4 regions of the Pseudarthrobacter cremeus genome follow, and region 1 is predicted to be linked to each of the others. Evidence: riboswitches for the same ligand, from Rfam matches in the RefSeq annotation. Region 1 holds a riboswitch; each other region holds the start of a gene.
What was found. Region 1 has a riboswitch for cyclic di-AMP ahead of ACS5PJ_RS11705 (C40 family peptidase). Riboswitches for the same ligand answer to the same signal wherever they lie in the genome.
Positions count from the first base shown of each region.

Region 2: linked by a shared signal. The riboswitch ahead of ACS5PJ_RS02105 (LysM peptidoglycan-binding domain-containing protein) and the one ahead of ACS5PJ_RS11705 (C40 family peptidase) in region 1 are both predicted to bind cyclic di-AMP.
Region 3: linked by a shared signal. The riboswitch ahead of ACS5PJ_RS20435 (aggregation-promoting factor C-terminal-like domain-containing protein) and the one ahead of ACS5PJ_RS11705 (C40 family peptidase) in region 1 are both predicted to bind cyclic di-AMP.
Region 4: linked by a shared signal. The riboswitch ahead of ACS5PJ_RS07640 (glycoside hydrolase family 16 protein) and the one ahead of ACS5PJ_RS11705 (C40 family peptidase) in region 1 are both predicted to bind cyclic di-AMP.

Region 1 is NZ_JBPZHC010000005.1:301,832-306,034, forward strand. Features, by position in the region: gene ACS5PJ_RS11695 (HNH endonuclease) at 1-357, opposite strand, end outside; gene ACS5PJ_RS11700 (NlpC/P60 family protein) at 690-1,466, opposite strand; gene ACS5PJ_RS11705 (C40 family peptidase) at 1,656-2,330, opposite strand; cyclic di-AMP (ydaO/yuaA leader) riboswitch at 2,401-2,567, opposite strand; gene ACS5PJ_RS11710 (M23 family metallopeptidase) at 2,712-3,536, opposite strand; cyclic di-AMP (ydaO/yuaA leader) riboswitch at 3,540-3,759, opposite strand; gene ACS5PJ_RS11715 (iron-dependent transcriptional repressor DtxR) at 3,941-4,203, opposite strand, start outside.
Region 2 is NZ_JBPZHC010000001.1:477,013-481,215, reverse strand. Features, by position in the region: gene ACS5PJ_RS02110 (protein adenylyltransferase SelO) at 1-933, shown strand, start outside; gene ACS5PJ_RS02105 (LysM peptidoglycan-binding domain-containing protein) at 1,002-1,844, opposite strand; cyclic di-AMP (ydaO/yuaA leader) riboswitch at 1,848-2,020, opposite strand; gene ACS5PJ_RS02100 (aggregation-promoting factor C-terminal-like domain-containing protein) at 2,234-3,559, shown strand; gene ACS5PJ_RS02095 (TraR/DksA family transcriptional regulator) at 3,650-4,012, shown strand; gene ACS5PJ_RS02090 (DNA alkylation repair protein) at 4,016-4,203, shown strand, end outside.
Region 3 is NZ_JBPZHC010000015.1:36,884-41,086, forward strand. Features, by position in the region: gene ACS5PJ_RS20420 (VOC family protein) at 1-42, shown strand, start outside; gene ACS5PJ_RS20425 (HAD-IA family hydrolase) at 87-767, shown strand; gene ACS5PJ_RS20430 (YdeI/OmpD-associated family protein) at 748-1,191, opposite strand; gene ACS5PJ_RS20435 (aggregation-promoting factor C-terminal-like domain-containing protein) at 1,244-2,026, opposite strand; cyclic di-AMP (ydaO/yuaA leader) riboswitch at 2,032-2,191, opposite strand; gene ACS5PJ_RS20440 (HAMP domain-containing sensor histidine kinase) at 2,284-3,816, opposite strand; gene ACS5PJ_RS20445 (response regulator transcription factor) at 3,824-4,203, opposite strand, start outside.
Region 4 is NZ_JBPZHC010000003.1:230,370-234,572, reverse strand. Features, by position in the region: gene ACS5PJ_RS07650 (DegT/DnrJ/EryC1/StrS family aminotransferase) at 128-1,291, shown strand; gene ACS5PJ_RS07645 (acetyltransferase) at 1,288-1,923, shown strand; cyclic di-AMP (ydaO/yuaA leader) riboswitch at 2,053-2,228, shown strand; gene ACS5PJ_RS07640 (glycoside hydrolase family 16 protein) at 2,232-3,296, shown strand; gene ACS5PJ_RS07635 (glycosyltransferase) at 3,432-4,203, shown strand, end outside.

The DNA of each region.
Region 1 (4,203 bases):
GGTGTTGTTGCAGCGGAGGCACGCAGCCACGAGGTTTTCCCAGGAGTCCGCACCGCCACGTGACTTGGGCTGGACGTGGTCGATGGTGTGGGCAGCCTTGCCGCAGTAGGCGCACCGGTGGCCATCCCGCCGCAGTACCCCGCGGCGGCTCACCGCAGTGCTGTGGTTGTATCTGGGGCGGATGTAGCGGTTCAGGAGAATCACGGACGGGCGGCCCAAAATCTCCTGCGGCCCCACCACGGGGTCCTCGCCTTCCGCAACAACACTCGCCTTGCCTGTGAGCACAAGGACCAGCGCCCGGCGGAAGGTGATCACCGCCAGCGGTTCATATCCAGCATTCAGAACGAGAGTGCGCATGCACTTACCTCTTTGTGGCCGCACCCGTCAGGGGCACGAGGGCCGGCTGCCCCCGGCATATCCGGGCTATGGATCGACACCACAAGAGTAAACAAAGAAACCCTGGATCAACTAATCGTCGCCCACGGGAGAACTGCCGTGTCGGGTGGCGGCTCACCTGGCACCGGTTACAGGTCACTGTCCGGGATCAATGTCCGGGGCCCCCGGGGACAGCGAGCCCGGGGCGTCCAAGGACAGCAGACCGGCGCGCCCTGGGAAAGCATCCCGCGGCGTCCGGAGACAGCAAAGGACCCCCGCCGGCTGGCGGGGGTCCTTTGGGGCTGAATCAGCTGCTAGGAAACGCGGATGAAGACCGGTCCGGAGCCAACGTTGGCGCTGAAGACAACGGTCTGGTTGCCGTTGTAGCCGCCATGCACTGCCTGGCCGTTGCCGGCATAGACAGCAATGTGGGCAACGCCCGCGCCGCCGTCGGCGTAGTAGATCAGGTCGCCCGGCTGAGCCTCGGCGGCACTCACGGTGCGGCCCAGGCCCAGGTAGCCGGCAGGCCAGTCGTGGAAGTTGATTCCCACGGCGGCCAGCGAGTTGGTCACCAGCATGGTGCAGTCCTGCATGACACCCAGCTGTGCGTAGGCAGCGGAGAGGATTGCCGCGCCCTTGCCGCTGGCAGCAACCGGGGCCGGGGCGGCCGGAGCCGAAGCGGTGGTCACCTTCACAGCAGCGGCACGGGCCGGAGCGGCAGCCGGCGCCGCAACCGGAGCTGCCTGCACCTCGACTTCGGGCTCGGGTGCCTCGACCACGGGGGCCGGCGTCGTGGTGACTGCAGGCTTCTCGTAGGAAATGGCGATGGTCGACTCAGCCGAAATAACGGCGGGGGCGGAAACCTCAACCTCAAGGTTAGAGGCCGAAACCCCTTCATGCTGAACGCTGGTGTCGGCAGCGTTGGCTGCGATACCGCTGGTCAGGACCAGGCCGGAAGCAGCAGCGATAACCGCTGCCTGACGGCCCATGCCGCCGGCGTTGTCGCCGACAGCCTTGGCAATGACAGCCAGCGAGTTGGTCTTGGTGGTGACCTCGGCGCGGTGCCGTGCAGAAGTTGCACGAGTAGTCATTAATTTTCTCTCTTTCGATTTCCTCAGGACCGCGTGGCAGGCCAGGGGCTTTGGACGTGCCGGCATCTTGGGGGTACGCCGGCACGTCCCGAACGGGGATTTAGCGAAAAGGTCCAGGCCGGCACACGGTTCCGGCAGCGCGAGGGCTGCAGGAACCGGTGCCCGGCAGGAACCGGGGCGCGGAAGGAACTACTGCGCCAGGGTGAAGAAGGAAGAGGTGCCCGTGGAGGCAGCTGAGTGGAGCAGCGTTCCCTGTGAGGGGTTCAGCGCGCTGATCATCATGCCGTTGCCAACGTAGATGCCAACGTGAGCGCCACCGTTCTGCATGACCAGGTCACCGGGGACGGGGGTGGAGGTCGGCTTCATAGCCGTCCAGGCGTTCACCCGGGGAATGCTGATCCCGGCCTGGGCGTAGACCCACTGCGTGAACCCGGAGCAGTCCCAGCCGCTGGGAGTGGTGCCGCCCCAGACGTAGGGGTGGCCGATGCCGGTGTAGGCAATGGCGGCCAGACCGGATGCGGCTGCAGAGGAGACGGCGCCGGCGAGCTTGTCGGCGGCCTTTTCCGTTGCCCCGGCACCCTGTGCGGCGGTTTCGGCTGCAGTTGACAGCGCACGGACTCTTTCGATCTTCGGCGCGGCGGTGGTCTTGACCACCGGGCGTTCGAACGAAACAGTGGCCGTGGGAGCGGCAGTGACGGCCAGTGCAGACTGAGCTGACCCGGACTCGGTGGATGCGGACACGCCGGCGGTGGAATCCGCAGCGTTGGCCGGAAGCCCCATGGTCAGGATCAGACCTGACGCGGCTGCGATGACAGCAGCCTGGCGACCTACGGTCCCGGCATTGGCACTGACTGCCTTGGACACAGAGCCCAAGGGGTTGGTGCGAACCGTGTGCGCGCGGTGACGCGCAGAATTATGACGTGAAGACACGAAGGTAGCCTCTCCCAATGCCTGCGAGGTGAGCTGTCGGATTCGGATGGGAGTGCACCCGGCCGCGCTGCTTCCTGGGAAGCTTTGCGACTTAACCCCAAGGCCTTCAGAAATCGAAGACCAAAATTGGTTCCCCCGCCCCTGCCAGACGAATTCATGCGAACGGACCTTGAGCGGTGGCAGAGCTAGGCAATCCACTCAAGAACGTCAGCTTCGGAAAAGCTGGCGCGCTTTAGACGGTACAGGAGTTCTGAGCCAATGTCACATTCAGGTCACGGCATGTCACCTGAATCTGATAGTTGGCCATCATTTGGGTCAGAGCCAGCCGGTGGGGTCGACGACTTCGCCGTTGACCTGGACCTCGAAGTGGAGGTGGCAGCCGGTTGAGGCGCCCGTGGTGCCGCTGAGGGCCACGACGTCGCCGCGGCTGACCGTCTGGCCCATCTTGACGCTCGCCGAGGAGAGGTGGTTGTACGTGGTTTCGAGGCCGTTCCCGTGATCCACCACGACGCGGTTGCCGCCGCCGTACTGGTGCCACCCCACGAACGTCACGGTGCCGCTGGCGGCGGCCATGACAGGAGTTCCGCACTGGGCAACAAAGTCCTGGCCCCGGTGGAAGTCGCCGGCACCGCCGGTGATGGGGCTTACGCGGAAGCCGAACGGTGAGGCTGTGGTCAGTTGGGCCAGGGGCGCACCCAGGCTTCCGGCGGAGGCTGCGCGGGTGATGGACCCTGCGGACTGGGCGCTCAGCAGCTGCTTCAGCTTCCCGTCGGGATCGCCCTTCGTCACTACCGAGGAGCGGCTGAAGTCAATCTGCGCACCGGCGGCGGCCGAGATTTCGGGCTGCGGGGCGGCGGAGACAGCTGATGCAGGCTGCCCCGGCTCCTGCTGGGCCATGACCGGGCTGGTGGCCGGAACGGTAACGGTGAGCACAAGTCCCGTTGCAGCGAGGGCTATTCCGGCCTTTTGGCCGATGCCGCTGGCGGCTGCGAAATCCGTAATTTGCCGGAAGGGTCCACGCCGGCGGCGCGCTTCGCGCTGGGAATCGCGTGGCCTGTCGGCCGTAAAAACCTCGGCCGGACGCGGCACCGAGGCGGGGCCCGCAGCGCGACGGCGGCCCCTGGAGTATTGCGTGGTCAAGAATGTTCCTCTCTGGATAGCCTGCGAAGTTAGCTGTCGGATTCGGGTCAGAGAGTTCAAAGACCCGGTCCGCCGTGACAAGCACTTTGGCGCAGAAATATCCCGTGAGGATTCTTCATTGGAAGAGGCTTGCTGCTGACGGACTTCACCCCAAGGCAGCCTTGCGACTGCCGGTTGTGGTTCCCCCGCCTCTGCCAGTTAGTGACTCGTGCACCTGATCCGCTGGCAGAGCTCGGCTCCGGATCAGGTAACGCTTTTGTATCGACGTTCTGTGAAAACTATAAATGATTAAGTCGGACAGTAACAATTCCGTTATCTTTGCAGAACGGCGCTTACTGCGCTAGTGGCACGCCAGTCCAGGCTTGCCCGTGCCGGAAACCCGGAGCGCTCAGCAACCCGGAGGGTCAGCCGACTGAAACGAACACGTGCGCAGCGACTTCCGGGGGCAGCTCCAACGCCCCCTCGATACCGGGCACACGGACGGAAATGTACTCCCCTACGCGCTCCAGCGTGACCGAAGCGCCAGGCCGGATGCCGCCCTCATCCAGCTGGATCAGCAGTTCCGGCTCCACCTGGATGGGCTCTGCGAGGCGGCTGACCAACACGTTCGAGTCCGGGCCGTAGCCCTGCATGGCTTCAAGGAGATTAATCACACCGTCGTCAAGGA
Region 2 (4,203 bases), on a different contig from region 1:
CGGGTCGCGGACAGCCACCTGCGGGTGGGGAGTTTTCAGTTTGCCAGGGTCAACGGAGACACTGAGCTCCTCCGCCGCCTGGCGGACCATGCGATCAGCCGCCATTACCCTGCCGCGGCGGCGGCCCCGCAACCATATGTGGCGTTTTTCGATGCGGTGATAGCGGCCCAGGCGTCGCTGGTTGCCCGGTGGATGCTGGTGGGGTTCGTTCACGGCGTGATGAATACGGACAACATGGCAATCTCAGGCGAAACCATCGACTACGGCCCCTGCGCGTTCATGGACGCGTTCAACCCGGGCGCCGTCTACAGTTCGATCGATGAGGGCGGACGCTATGCCTACGCCAACCAGCCTCTCATCGCCGAATGGAATCTCACCAGGCTCGCCGAGGCGTTGCTGCCCCTGCTCCATGAGGACCAGGAGCAGGCTGTTGCGCTCGCCGTGGAGTCCCTCGGTGCCTTCCGCACGCAGTACAGCGCCGCGTGGTTGTCCGGGATGAAGGCCAAGCTCGGGCTGGGGGCGGGAGCAACCGAGGATATCGCGGCGCCGCTGGCGGACGACCTGCTGGCTCTGCTGCAGCAAGGGGAAGTGGACTACACCTCGTTTTTCCGCGGCCTCGGCTCAGCAGCCGGCGGAGCCACGGCAACGGTCCGGGCCCTCTTCGTGGATCCGGAGGCGTTCGAAGCATGGGCTGAACGCTGGCGGGCCCTGATGCCTGATGCGGAGGCCATGGACCGGGTCAACCCCGTGTACATCCCGCGGAACCATCTTGTTGAGGAGGCCCTTGCCGCGGCTACAGCCGGCGACCTGGGCCCGTTCAACCGTCTGGTGGATGTGCTGGCCGATCCTTACACGGAGCGGCCGGGCCAGGAACGCTATGCGGCCCCCGCCCCGGATGACTTCGGGAGCTACCGGACCTTCTGCGGGACCTGAGCATTGAATGGACGGACGACGGCGGCGGGTTGCTTGAGGCGGCCCGCCGCCGTCCGTTCCAGCCGGGATCACCCTACGCGGACGAAAGATGCTCCCGTAAGCCAGCTGATGGAGTGGACTTCGGTCTTGTAACCGTCCACGCCGCCGCTGACAACCTGGCCGTTGCCGGCATAGACGCCCACGTGGCCGGCAGTGATAACGAGGTCACCGGCGGCCGGGGTACCCACCACGCTGCCGTACTGGAAGAACTGGACGGGCGCCAGGTCCCCCACACTCTTGCCGACCGAGCGCAAAGCCTTCTCCACCATTGCGGTGCAGTCCTGCTGGATTCCCAGCTGGGAGTAGGCGGATGCCAGGATCGCCGGGCCGGCGGCGCCGGAAGGAGCCGGCGCCGCCTGGGCCGTTGTGGAAGCCAACCGGACCCCGGTGTTGGTCGGCGCTGCAGGGGCCGCAGCAGCCCTGGGAGCCGGAGCAGCGTAGCCGGCGCCCGGGATGCTGATCTGGTTGCCGGGGTAGATGATCGAGTCCATCGACAGGCCGTTGGCGGCCAGGACGTCTCCGAGGGCAACGCCGTAGGCGGCCGAAATGGCACCGAGCGTGTCACCCGAAACGACGGTGTGGACGTTGCCCGCTGCAGCGGGGGCAGCAGCGGCAACCGGGGCGGCTACCGGGGCAGCCGCCGGCGCGCTGGCCTGTCCCTGGATGTTGGCGGTTCCGGAGTTTTCCGGGCCATGGACACCGGCCTGGGCAGCAGTGCCGGCACTGAAAAGCATGCCTGAGGCGGCCACGGCCACAAGGGCCGGCCTGCCGATGGTGCGGGCGTGCGCCTTGGCTGCTGAGGACAGGCCAGTAAGCACAATGGAGCGGGCTGGAACGGCGCGGTGGCGTGCGGAAGCTGTGTTCTTTGACATGGTTGATCGCCTCTCCCATGCCTGCGGGGTGAGCTGTCGGGTTCGGGTCGGAGTCACCCGGCCGGCAACGCCTCCGCACGGGACGGAGTGTTGACGACTTAACCCCAAGACTTCCTGCGAAGCCGTGGAAATGTGGTTCCCCCGTCCCTGCCAGTTGAATGCGGCTGGGGTCCCGGGTCAGCGGCAGGGCTCGGCATACTGACGGGAATGTCCCGGCTTAAACCGGGGCACCGGACGACCATAACTTCTGTTCTGCGGCAATGTCACATTCCGGTAACGGAATGTAAGCGGTAGCGGTGCCTCGCTTTTGCTCCTGCGTGAACACCTGACGGTAACGATGTTGCAGGTCAGGGGCGCAATGGCGTATATGCCCGGTAGGCTCACAAACTATGTCGCGTTTTTTTCAAAAAGTGGGGCCGTCTGTCTCTGCCGCTGCTCTGGCGATGGCCTTTGCCGCCTCGTTATCGATGCTCCCCGCACACGCCGGTGACGACGCGCCCCCGGGCGGCTACCCGTCATGGCAGGACGTTCAGGATGCCAGGCAAAGTGAGGCCGGCAAAGCCGCAGAGGTCACCAGGATCAACGACCTTTTGGGCGGACTCCAGGCGCGGGCTGAAGAGCTGGGAAGCGCCGCGGTTACCTCTGCCGCCGAGTACGCGGTTGCCGATGCGGCCCTTCGGGACGCTACCGCCAGGCTGGATACCCTCGCCGCCCGGACGGCGCGCGCAACCGCTGACCTGGAACAGCACAAGAGGGAGATCGGAGCATTGGCTGCCCAGTCGTACAAGACCGGCGGCACCAATATGGGCTTCTTCGTAGCCCTGGATGCCGTGCAGACCAACAGCATCCAAGGCCTCAACATCGTCCAGATCGTCAGTGACAAAACAGCCGCACTGGTGAGCAAGGCCGCGGCGGCCGAACGGGTGTCCCATTCGCTGACCGACCAGGAGAAGGTGGCAAGGGCGGAGCGTGAGCGGCTGTCGGCCGAAGCGAAGGGCAAGCTGGAAACCGCCCAGGCGGCTCAGCAGGCCATGTCCCGCCAGATTACCGAGCAACAGGAGCATGGCGGGGAGCTCACTGCACAGCTTGCATCCCTCAAGGGCACCACCGCCGCGGTGGAAGGGGAATTCAGGCAGGGTCAGGCCGCCCAGGCCGCCTACGAAACGGCCCAGGCCGCCAAGCGCGCGGCGGCTGCAGAGCAGGCACGCCGGCAGGAAGAGGCGGCTGCCAAGGCAGCGGCCCTTGCTGCCGCGCAGAAACCGGTGAACCCGCCACCCGCGGCACCTGCCGCGCCGCCGGCCGCCGCACCCGCCGCACCACCGGCGGCCGCACCGGCACCAGTCCCGGGCCCGACGCCGGCCCCGCCACCGGTCGTCGTCGTACCTTCTGTCCCCGGCGGCGCGGTCAACGACCCGGCGGGGGCGAAGAGCTATGCGTCCGGGCGGCTTTCGGCGTTCGGGTGGGGTCAGGACCAGTTCCAGTGCCTGGCCCAGCTGTGGACCAAGGAATCCAATTGGCTGACCACGGCCACCAATCCCTATTCGGGCGCTTACGGCATAGCCCAGGCTTTGCCACCGGGAAAATACAGCTCTGCAGGGAGCGACTGGCTCACCAGCTACAGGACGCAGGTGGAGTGGGGCCTCGCCTATATCGCGGACAGGTACGGGTCACCGTGCGGTGCCTGGAACCACTCCGTTGCCAACAACTGGTACTGACCTGTCCGGACCCACAGTCCCGGCAGTTGGTGTCTGCCGTTCAGGCGCGACTGCCGAGCCGGTTGTGCATGGCCCGGCTAGGCTTTCCCCATGGCTGACTTCGAAAAGTTCCGGGTTCTCCTGGAGGAAGAACGTGCCCGGAAGCTTGCCCTGCTGCCGGCGCTGCGCGCAGACATTTCCTCAGCCAATGCCGCCCGGCAGGATTCCAATGTGGACGACGAGCACGACCCCGAGGGCGCCACGATCGCTTTCGAACTGTCCCAGGCATCGGCACTGCTGAACCAAAGCACCTCCGGGCTCGCCGACGTGGAGGCCGCCCTCCAGCGGATCCTGGAAGGAACGTACGGCACGTGCGCGGTCTGCGGCCGGCCCATCGCCGAGGGGCGCCTTGAGGCCCGGCCCTGGACGCCGTTCTGCATCAACCATGCCGCCACCGGGCGTCACGGACGGTAAGCCATGAACCAGAGGGTGCAGGATGCCGCCGCTTTCATCGACGCCACGCTGCAGAACGAGGGTTCGTGGTACCGGGCCGACAACGTCGAATCAAGGGTCGGCGCGGCGCTGTCGTCCTACGGGGCTTCGGTGGGAGCCATCCGCGGGACAGTCCGGGATGCAGGCCGGAAGTTCAGGGACCTGGACCACGA
Region 3 (4,203 bases), on a different contig from region 1:
AACAAGTGGGCCGTGCAGTACATTCCCGGGCGGGAATCGTAGGTCAAGCCAAGGCATGCAAAAACGGGTAGGGCAAAATGGGGTGCATGAATCCCTTCGCACCTGCCTCCACACGCGCGTTCACCTGCCGTGCCGCCCTGTTTGACATGGACGGCACCCTGGTGGATTCGACCGCCGTTGTCGAGGAGGTCTGGGGGGAGTTGGCGGACCGCTATGGCCTGGACATCGAAGAAATCCTGCGGACCTCCCATGGCGTGCAGGCCATCGACACCGTCAAACGGTTCGCTCCAGCAGGTTCCGACGTCGTAGCGCTCACCCGGGAACTCGGCGCCATGGAACGCGTGCGGACCGCCGGGATCATCGCCATCCCGGGCGCGGCCAGGCTGCTTGGAAGCCTTCCGGCCGATGCCGTGGCGTTGGTGACTTCCGCGGACCGGGTCCTGGCGGATATCCGGATGGACGCGGCGGGCCTGGCGATGCCGGGCACGTCCGTGACGGCGGAGGTTGTGACCCGGGGCAAGCCGCACCCGGAAGGCTACCTGACGGCGGCCCGCCTGCTGGGCGTGGAGCCCGGGGACGCCGTGGTTTTTGAGGATGCTCCGGCTGGAATTGCCGCCGGCGTGGCCGCCGGGATCCGCACTGTGGCGGTGGGGTCCAAGACGGGCCCACTGCCGCCGGGCGTGCTGCACATTCAGGACTACGCAGAGGTTTCCGCCTCGGTGACCTCAGATGCGCAGGGACGAAGGACTATTTCTTTCCGGCTTTGAGATCGGCCACTACCTTGGCGATCCGCCGCGACCGGGTTTCCTCTGTTTTGGCATCAGCGAGAGGCTCCACGTAGCGCCGCTGACTGCTGTAACTGAGGGTGGCGTAGAACGCCTGGGCATCAGGATCGGCCGCCATTGCCGCCGCGAGGTCGTCCGGAACCTCGACAATGCGCGGTTGGGTATCCAGCTCGACGTCCACCTCCACGGTGTCGCCGGCGGAGACCCCCGTGAATTCGCGGTTGTGCTCGCTGACCCCGATCAGGTTCTGGCCACCCATCACGGCGATGCTGCTGCGGTAGCTCTTCCCGTTGATGGTCACGACGACGGGCGGCCGCTTGCCTGCGCCCAGCCCGGCGACGACCTCCGCCGGGACCTCAATACCGGTCTTATTGCCGCTGCCAAGAATCGTGGTGGTGAATTTCATGGCCCCAGTATGCCCCGGACGGCTCAAAGCCGACAGGTATGGAGCCTTGTGCTCAGTACCAGTTGTGCGACAGGTGGAAGTTCAGGGCACCGCAGGGGGACTGGTAGCGCTCCTTGACGTAGTTCAGGCCCCAGTTGATCTGAGTGCGGTAGTTCGTCAGGTAGTCCGCTCCGGCGCTGGCCATCTTCTCCGCAGGCAATGACTGGACGATGCCATAGGCGCCGCTGCTGGCATTGGTGGCCGTTGTGGTCCAGTCGGATTCCTTCGTCCAGAGCGTCTTCAGGCATTGCATCTGGTCAGCCGCCCAACCGTATGATGCCAGCTGCCCGGCGGCGTACGCCTGGGCGCCGGCCGGGTCATTGACCGCCACTACCGGTGCCGGTGCTGGGGCAGGCTCGGGCGCCGCCGCAGGCGCTGGAGCGGGGGCCGGGGCGGCGGCAGGTGCCGGCTCGGCAGCCTGCGGGGCAAGGCTGATCCCTGCCGGAGCGGCTTCCGGAGCGGGTTTCGCCTGGACTTCGGCCGTTCCGAAGCTGAGGCTGGATCCGGCCGCGGCGGAGGTTTGAGCAGTTGGCTGGGCATCGCCCGCGGCCAGCAGTGAAGTTGACTCGGACGCCTGGCCGGCAGCGCCGACTCCGATGAGGAGCGCGCACGCCGCCGTGAATACTGCTGCACGCTTGCCAATGGAGGGAAGCTTGGCCAAGGATGCGGTGGGGGTGGATGTGGACCCGGAGGTTGCCGCTACCGGGGATGCTGACTCCGCTTCGGAAGCTTTCCGGCGGCCGTGCGGTTTCTGTGACCCGTTCTCCGGGCGCGTTTGTGCTCTGTATTCAGACATGATGGATCGCCTCTCACACCTGCGGAGTTAGCTGTCGGGTTCGGATGAGGGCATCCGGCCACACGGAAAGTTCACGTGCTGGCTTAACCCCAAGGGCACTCTTGGGCCCGGGACCGTGGGTCCCCCGCCTCTGCCTCTGAACGCGGAATCCGGGGAGCGGCAGAGCTTGGCGTCATCCGGATATGCAGCCCAAAGGGAACTGCACCCAATCGACGGTACAGGAGTTACAACCTTAAGTCACATTTTGGTAACAGGGATCACGACGCCGGTGTGTCACCTTGCGTGGTTGGGGAACCTGAAGGGAGGCGAAGCGTAAAGGCCGTATGGCCGGGGGCAGATGTCGCCGTGACGGTTCCGCCGTGCGCCTCAACGATGGACTGCACTATGGACAGGCCCAGGCCGCTGGTGCCCTCGGAGGCCGCGGCTCCGGAAGGGTGGGCGGTGCCCGCCCGGGAAGCGTCTGCGCGGGCGAACCGCGAAAAGGCCTTGTCCACGAATCCGGCCGGCATGCCGCCGCCGTCGTCCGTTACCGTAACCTCGGCGCTGCCATCAGCCGCCCTGCTGACCCCGGTCACCACGGTGGTTCCCGGCGGAGTGTGCTTGCGTGCGTTGGAGAGCAGGTTCACCAGGACCTGGCGCAGTTGCGATGCGTCACCGGTCACCGCGACCGGCTCGTCCGGCAGTTCGAGGCGCCAGGTGTGGCCCGGGGCGATGACTTTTTCGTCGCTGACTGTCTCGACCACCAGTTGGGTGAGGTCCACCTCGCTGAGTTTGAGCGGCTGGCCCTCGTCGAGCCGGGCAAGCAGGAGCAGGTCCTCCACGAGGGTGGTCATGCGCTCCGACTGGCTCTGCACCCGCGCCAAGGACTTCCGGCCGTCCGGCGTGAAATTCTCGGTCATCCGCATCAGTTCCGTATAGCCTCGGATGGCTGTCAGCGGAGTCCGCAATTCATGTGAGGCATCGGCGACGAACTGACGAACTTTGGTTTCGCTTTTCTGCCTCGCCTCCAGCGCATTGGCCACGTTGTCCAGCATCAGATTGAGGGCGTGGCCCACGCTGCCCACTTCGGTTCCGGGGTTGGAGTTCGACGGCGGGACGCGCACCGCGAGTGCCACCTCGCCCGCATCCAGGGGGAGCTGCGATACCCGGGTGGCAACTTCTGAAAGCTGCTCCAGCGGTTTCATGGTGCGCCGGATGAGCACGGTCCCGGCAAGCCCGATCAGCGCCAGGCCGCCCAGGGAAACGAACGTGAACGTCCACACCAGTGACGCCAGCGTGCTTTCCTTGGCTGCCAGCGGAAGTCCCGTCACCAGGACGTCGCCGAAGCCGGTTTCCACGGCCACGATCCGGTAGTCACCCTTGGAGAGCGGGCGGTCCACCGGATTGCCGTTCCGCGCCAGGGCGAGCAGGGTCTGCTTGTCCTCAGAGCTGAGCGCAGAGCGTGTGGTGTTCGGGTCCAGGTAGCCGCCGCTGTTGAGCTGTCCGTTCACGATGCGGGCGTTGAGGGTTCCCACACTCTGGCCGCGGGCGTCCAGCGGGTCCCTGCCGTTGAATCCGCCGCCCGAGGGAGGCCGCCCGGGATCGTTCGAACGGTTCGCGGCCTGGCTCAGCTGCTCATCGAGCTGCCGCGTCAGGAAGGAATCCATGGAAGCGTAACTGAACAGGCCGACGGCCCCGCAGATGGCCACCAGCAGAGCCATGGCGAGCAGGACCAGGCGGGTACGCAGGTGCCAGGTGGCGGGCTTCAGCCAGCTCCGTCTGGACGGCTGGGTGGCCAGTGATGAGGACATGGAAGGGCTACTCTGCCGGCTTGATGACGTAACCGGCGCCCCGCACGGTGTGGATCATGGGCGGGTGGACGGAATCGACTTTCTTGCGCAGGTAGGAGATATAGAGTTCGACGATGTTGGCCTGCCCGCCGAAATCGTAATTCCAGACGCGGTCAAGGATCTGGGCCTTGCTGATCACACGCTTGGGGTTCTCCATCAGGTAACGGAGCAGCTCGAACTGGGTGGCAGTGAGCTGGACGTCGTCGCCGGCGCGGGTCACCTCGCGGGTGTCGATGTTGAGGACCAGATCGCCCACCACGAGTTCGGCGGTGTCCATGGCGGCAACGCCGGACCGCTGGACCAGACGGTGCAGCCGCAGCAGGACTTCTTCCATGCTGAATGGCTTGG
Region 4 (4,203 bases), on a different contig from region 1:
GGAGGCTTCCGGTGCCCCACCAGGACGCAGCCGACTAATTTGGCAGTACGGATTCAAAGTCCCCGGGGGCCGGAACGTGGGAAGGACGCGGACAAATGAGAACGGTCGCCAGCGAAGCCGGTGTGTGGTGACTGCGGAAACCGTGCTGGCCTGCATCAATGTCATGGAACCATGGATCGGCGAGGACGAGACCCGCGCCGTGGCTGAGGTCCTCGCCTCCGGGGTGCTCACCCAGGGGCCGAAAGTGAAGGCCTTCGAGGCAAGGTTCAGCGCACTGCAGGAGGTGCGCCACGCCGTCGCGACCTCCAGCGGCACCTCCGCGCTGCACCTGGCGCTGGTGGTGGCCGGCATCGGTCCGGGCGATGACGTGGTGGTTCCGTCACTGGCTTTAATCGCCACCGCCAATGCGGTGACGTATGTCGGCGCGCGGCCAGTGTTCTGCGATGTGGATCCAGTCACCGGCACCGTGACTGCGGCCTCCGTCCGGGCTGCACTGACCCTGGACACCCGGGCCGTGATCGTGGTGGACCAAGCCGGCATTCCGGTTGACCTGGACCCCGTCCGCGAGCTTTGCGAGCGTCACGAAATCATTGTGATCGAAGACGCCGGATGCGCTGTCGGTTCCGCATACAAGGGCAGACCGGTGGGCGCCGGAGCGGACGTTGCCGTGTGGTCGTTCCATCCGGACAACGTGCTGACCACGGGCGAAGGCGGCATGCTGACCACCCACCGGGCGGACTGGGCGGCGCGGGCCCGGAGCCTCCGTTGCCATTCACTGAACGTGCCGGTGGCGGACCGTCGCGGATCCGGCGTCTGCACGCCGGAGGTGTACGTCGAGGTCGGCTTCGACTACCAGATGACGGATCTGCAGGCTGCCATCGGCATGGTGCAACTGGGCAGGCTGGGCCAGATCGTGGCCCGCCGTCGGGAGATCGCCGCTCGTTATGCGGCAGGCCTTTCCGCCCTGGCCGGGCTCCGGTTGGTTGCCGACCCACCGTATGGGGCCACCAACTTCCAGTCCTTCTGGCTCGAAGTCCTCCCGGGCTTTGCCACCGACCGCGACGGGCTCCTGGGCCGCCTGGCTGATGCCGGGATTTCGGCGCACCGCGGCGCCGTGGCTGCTCACCGGCAGCCGGCCTACCGGTGGCGGGATACGGGAAACGCCGGGCTCCAGGCTACTGAACGGCTCGCCGACCGGACCCTGGTTCTTCCGCTTTTCCACAGGCTGGACAACGTCGGACTGAACCGCGTCATGAACAGCATCCGGGCGGCCGCCGGGGTCCACCGGTGAGCGAACTGGTCCTGATCGCCGCCAGCGGACTGGCCCGGGAAGTCCTGACAATGGTCCGCGCCAGCGGGCAGTACGACGTCGTCGGTATGCTCGACGACGACAAGGAAATGGCCGGCGTCACCGTCGACGGAGCGCCTGTGCTGGGGACCATTGACGATGCACCCAAGTTCACCCACGCGCTGGTGCTCGTGTGCCTGGCCTCCGGGAAGTCCCGGGAAGCTGTGGTGGAGCGGCTGGCGGCCCTGGGCCTCCGCGATGCCCGTTACGCCACCGCCATCGATCCCAGCGTGGAGTGCCCTGAGGGCTGCCGGATCGGCCGAGGCAGCATCCTCCTGAAGAACGTGACACTGACAGCCTCCGTCACGCTCGGGGCCCACGTTGTGGCCATGCCGTCCGTGACCTTCACGCACGACGACGACGTGGCGGACTTCGCGACGTTCGCGGCCGGCGTGTCGCTGGGTGGGGGAGTCCGGATCGGCCGGGCGGCCTACCTGGGGATGAACTGCAGCGTCCGTGAACGGACGTCAGTCGGGTCCTACGCCACGGTGGGTATGGGGGCGGCCGTTCTAAGCAACGTGCCCGACGGCGAAACCTGGGTCGGCGTACCCGCCCACCCCATCGACAAGGGATAACCGAAGCTCGGGAACGCCGAGCGCAAGGGGACCCTCCGCAGTTGTGATTCCTGTTACCGGATTGTGATTATCACCCACCGGTCCTGTACGGTCGATCAGTGGGCCCGGCCAATCCGGACCCGAATCCGGGATGTTACGCCGAGCTCTGCCGCTTCCCGGAGTCCACTAGGTTTAGGCAGAGACGGGGGACCCAGAGTCCGGGCCTTGGCATTTTGCCGGCCCTCGGGGTGAAGCCGCAATGGGGCGCGGCCGGATGGCCTCATCCGAACCCGACAGCTAACTCCGCAGGCGTTGAGAGGTAATCACCCATGTCTGGATCAACCCAGTCGCGCGTTAGCGCGCGCCAAAAAGCTGTCCACTCCACCCAACCCACCACGCCGGATTCCCGTTTCAAGAACGGCTTCCTGCACAGGAAAAGCCCGCGCACTCTTGCGTTCGCTGCCGCTGCCGTAGCTGCACTCCTTGCAGTTTCCGCCTGCGGCCAGGCCCAGGACCAGTCCTCCAGCGCCGCCGGCAGCGAGCTCAGCCCGGTCACCGACACGTCAGGCCAACAGTCGCAGGCCCCTGCGGCTGAAACACCGTCCCCCTCAGCCACCACCGAACCGCCCGCGGCACCGGCAGCCGAGGCACTCCCGGCACCGGCCCCTGCACCCGCCACTATGGCACCCGTGCTGGCACAGGCCGCCGCGCCCGCGCCACTTGCCGCCACGGGCGGCGCTGCGCCGCTCGGCGTTCCCGGAAACTGGACGATGGCGTTCAACGATGACTTCAACGCCCCGTCCCTGGACGGCACAAAATGGTCCAACTGCTGGTTCTCTTCGAACTGCGGCACCATGAACAAGGTCAGCACCAGCCCCGGCAACGTTGCTGTCGCCGGCGGAAATCTTGTGCTGACCCTCAACTCCGCGACGTCAGGGGCGCTGGTCTCGACGAACCCCAAGGGCGGCGCCACCACCGGTTACCAGTTCGGCACCGGCTATGTCGAGGCACGGATCAAGTTCCCCGGTAACGCCAACGGCCTGTACAACTGGCCCGCCTTCTGGACCACCGGCCAGTCCTGGCCGTCCACTGGGGAAAACGACATCGCCGAGGTCCTCAAGGCCAAGATGACCGTGAACTACCACTCAACGTCCGGCGCACAGAACCAGGGCACGGTCCCCGGAAACTGGGCCAACGATTTCCACACCTACGGCCTCCACCGTACGGCCACTTCCTCGGACGTCTACTATGACGGCGTCAAGGTCAAGTCCTACCCCACCAACGACGGAAACGCACCGCAGTACATCGTCCTCAACGTCGGTGCCGCATCCACCAACCCCACCTACGGAGCTGCATCGCAGGTCCAGGTTGACTACGTGCGCGCCTGGCAGTAATTTCAGCCGGCCAAAGTTAAGGCGGACGGACGACGACGGGGCTTCCCGCAGCCGTCCGGCCGCCTTTGCTGTGTAATACCACAGTTATTCCCCGCTACCCCTCGGAGCGCGGTACCCCTCCAGTACACTCTTGCAATGAGGTTGCTTTACGCAACAGAAAGCGTTCCCAACCGAGACCCCGTGCTAGGCGACGGCAGCTCGATGATCCCCTACGAGCTGATCAGGCACCTCCCCGCGGACGTCACTGTCACGCTCCTGACGTATGGCGGTCCGGTACCTGTTCCCGATGACGTACGCGGGCGCTGCGAAGCAGTGGTCATTTTGCCCACCCGCCCCCGCCGCTCGGCGCTGCTACGCTCAGCTTTTGGCCTGAACGGCCTCGGAAAGCACGAACGGTCCACACCCCGGGCCACTGGGGCGGTATCCGAACTCTCGGCCAGCCATGACGCCACACTGATCCACGGTCCGCATGCCCTGTTCCTTTCCCACTACGTCCGGGGGCCCCTGGTCCTGCAGACAGTGGACCCCTGGTCCATCCGTGCGGGCATGGACACCGCCATCGCAGGTGGCCTGCAGAGGCCGGCCTACCTGGCCAGGGAACTCCAATCCCTGAGGGCGGAGCGCCGCCTCCCCCTGCGGGCGAGGCTCCTCACTGTGGGGGCCCAGGATGCCGTTGCCTGGTCGGCCCGGCTGGGCCGCCCGGTCAGGAGCATCCCGAACGGTGCCGAACCTGCAGTCCGGACCGGCAGTACGCGGACTGCGCCGGTGGCCTGTTTCGTGGGAAGCCTGAACTACGGCCCCAACATCGACAGTGCCTCTGTCCTTGTTAACAAGGTCGCACCGCGGGTGTGGCAGCGGATTCCCGAAGCCAGGTTCGTACTCGCCGGCCGCCGTCCCACCCCTGCCG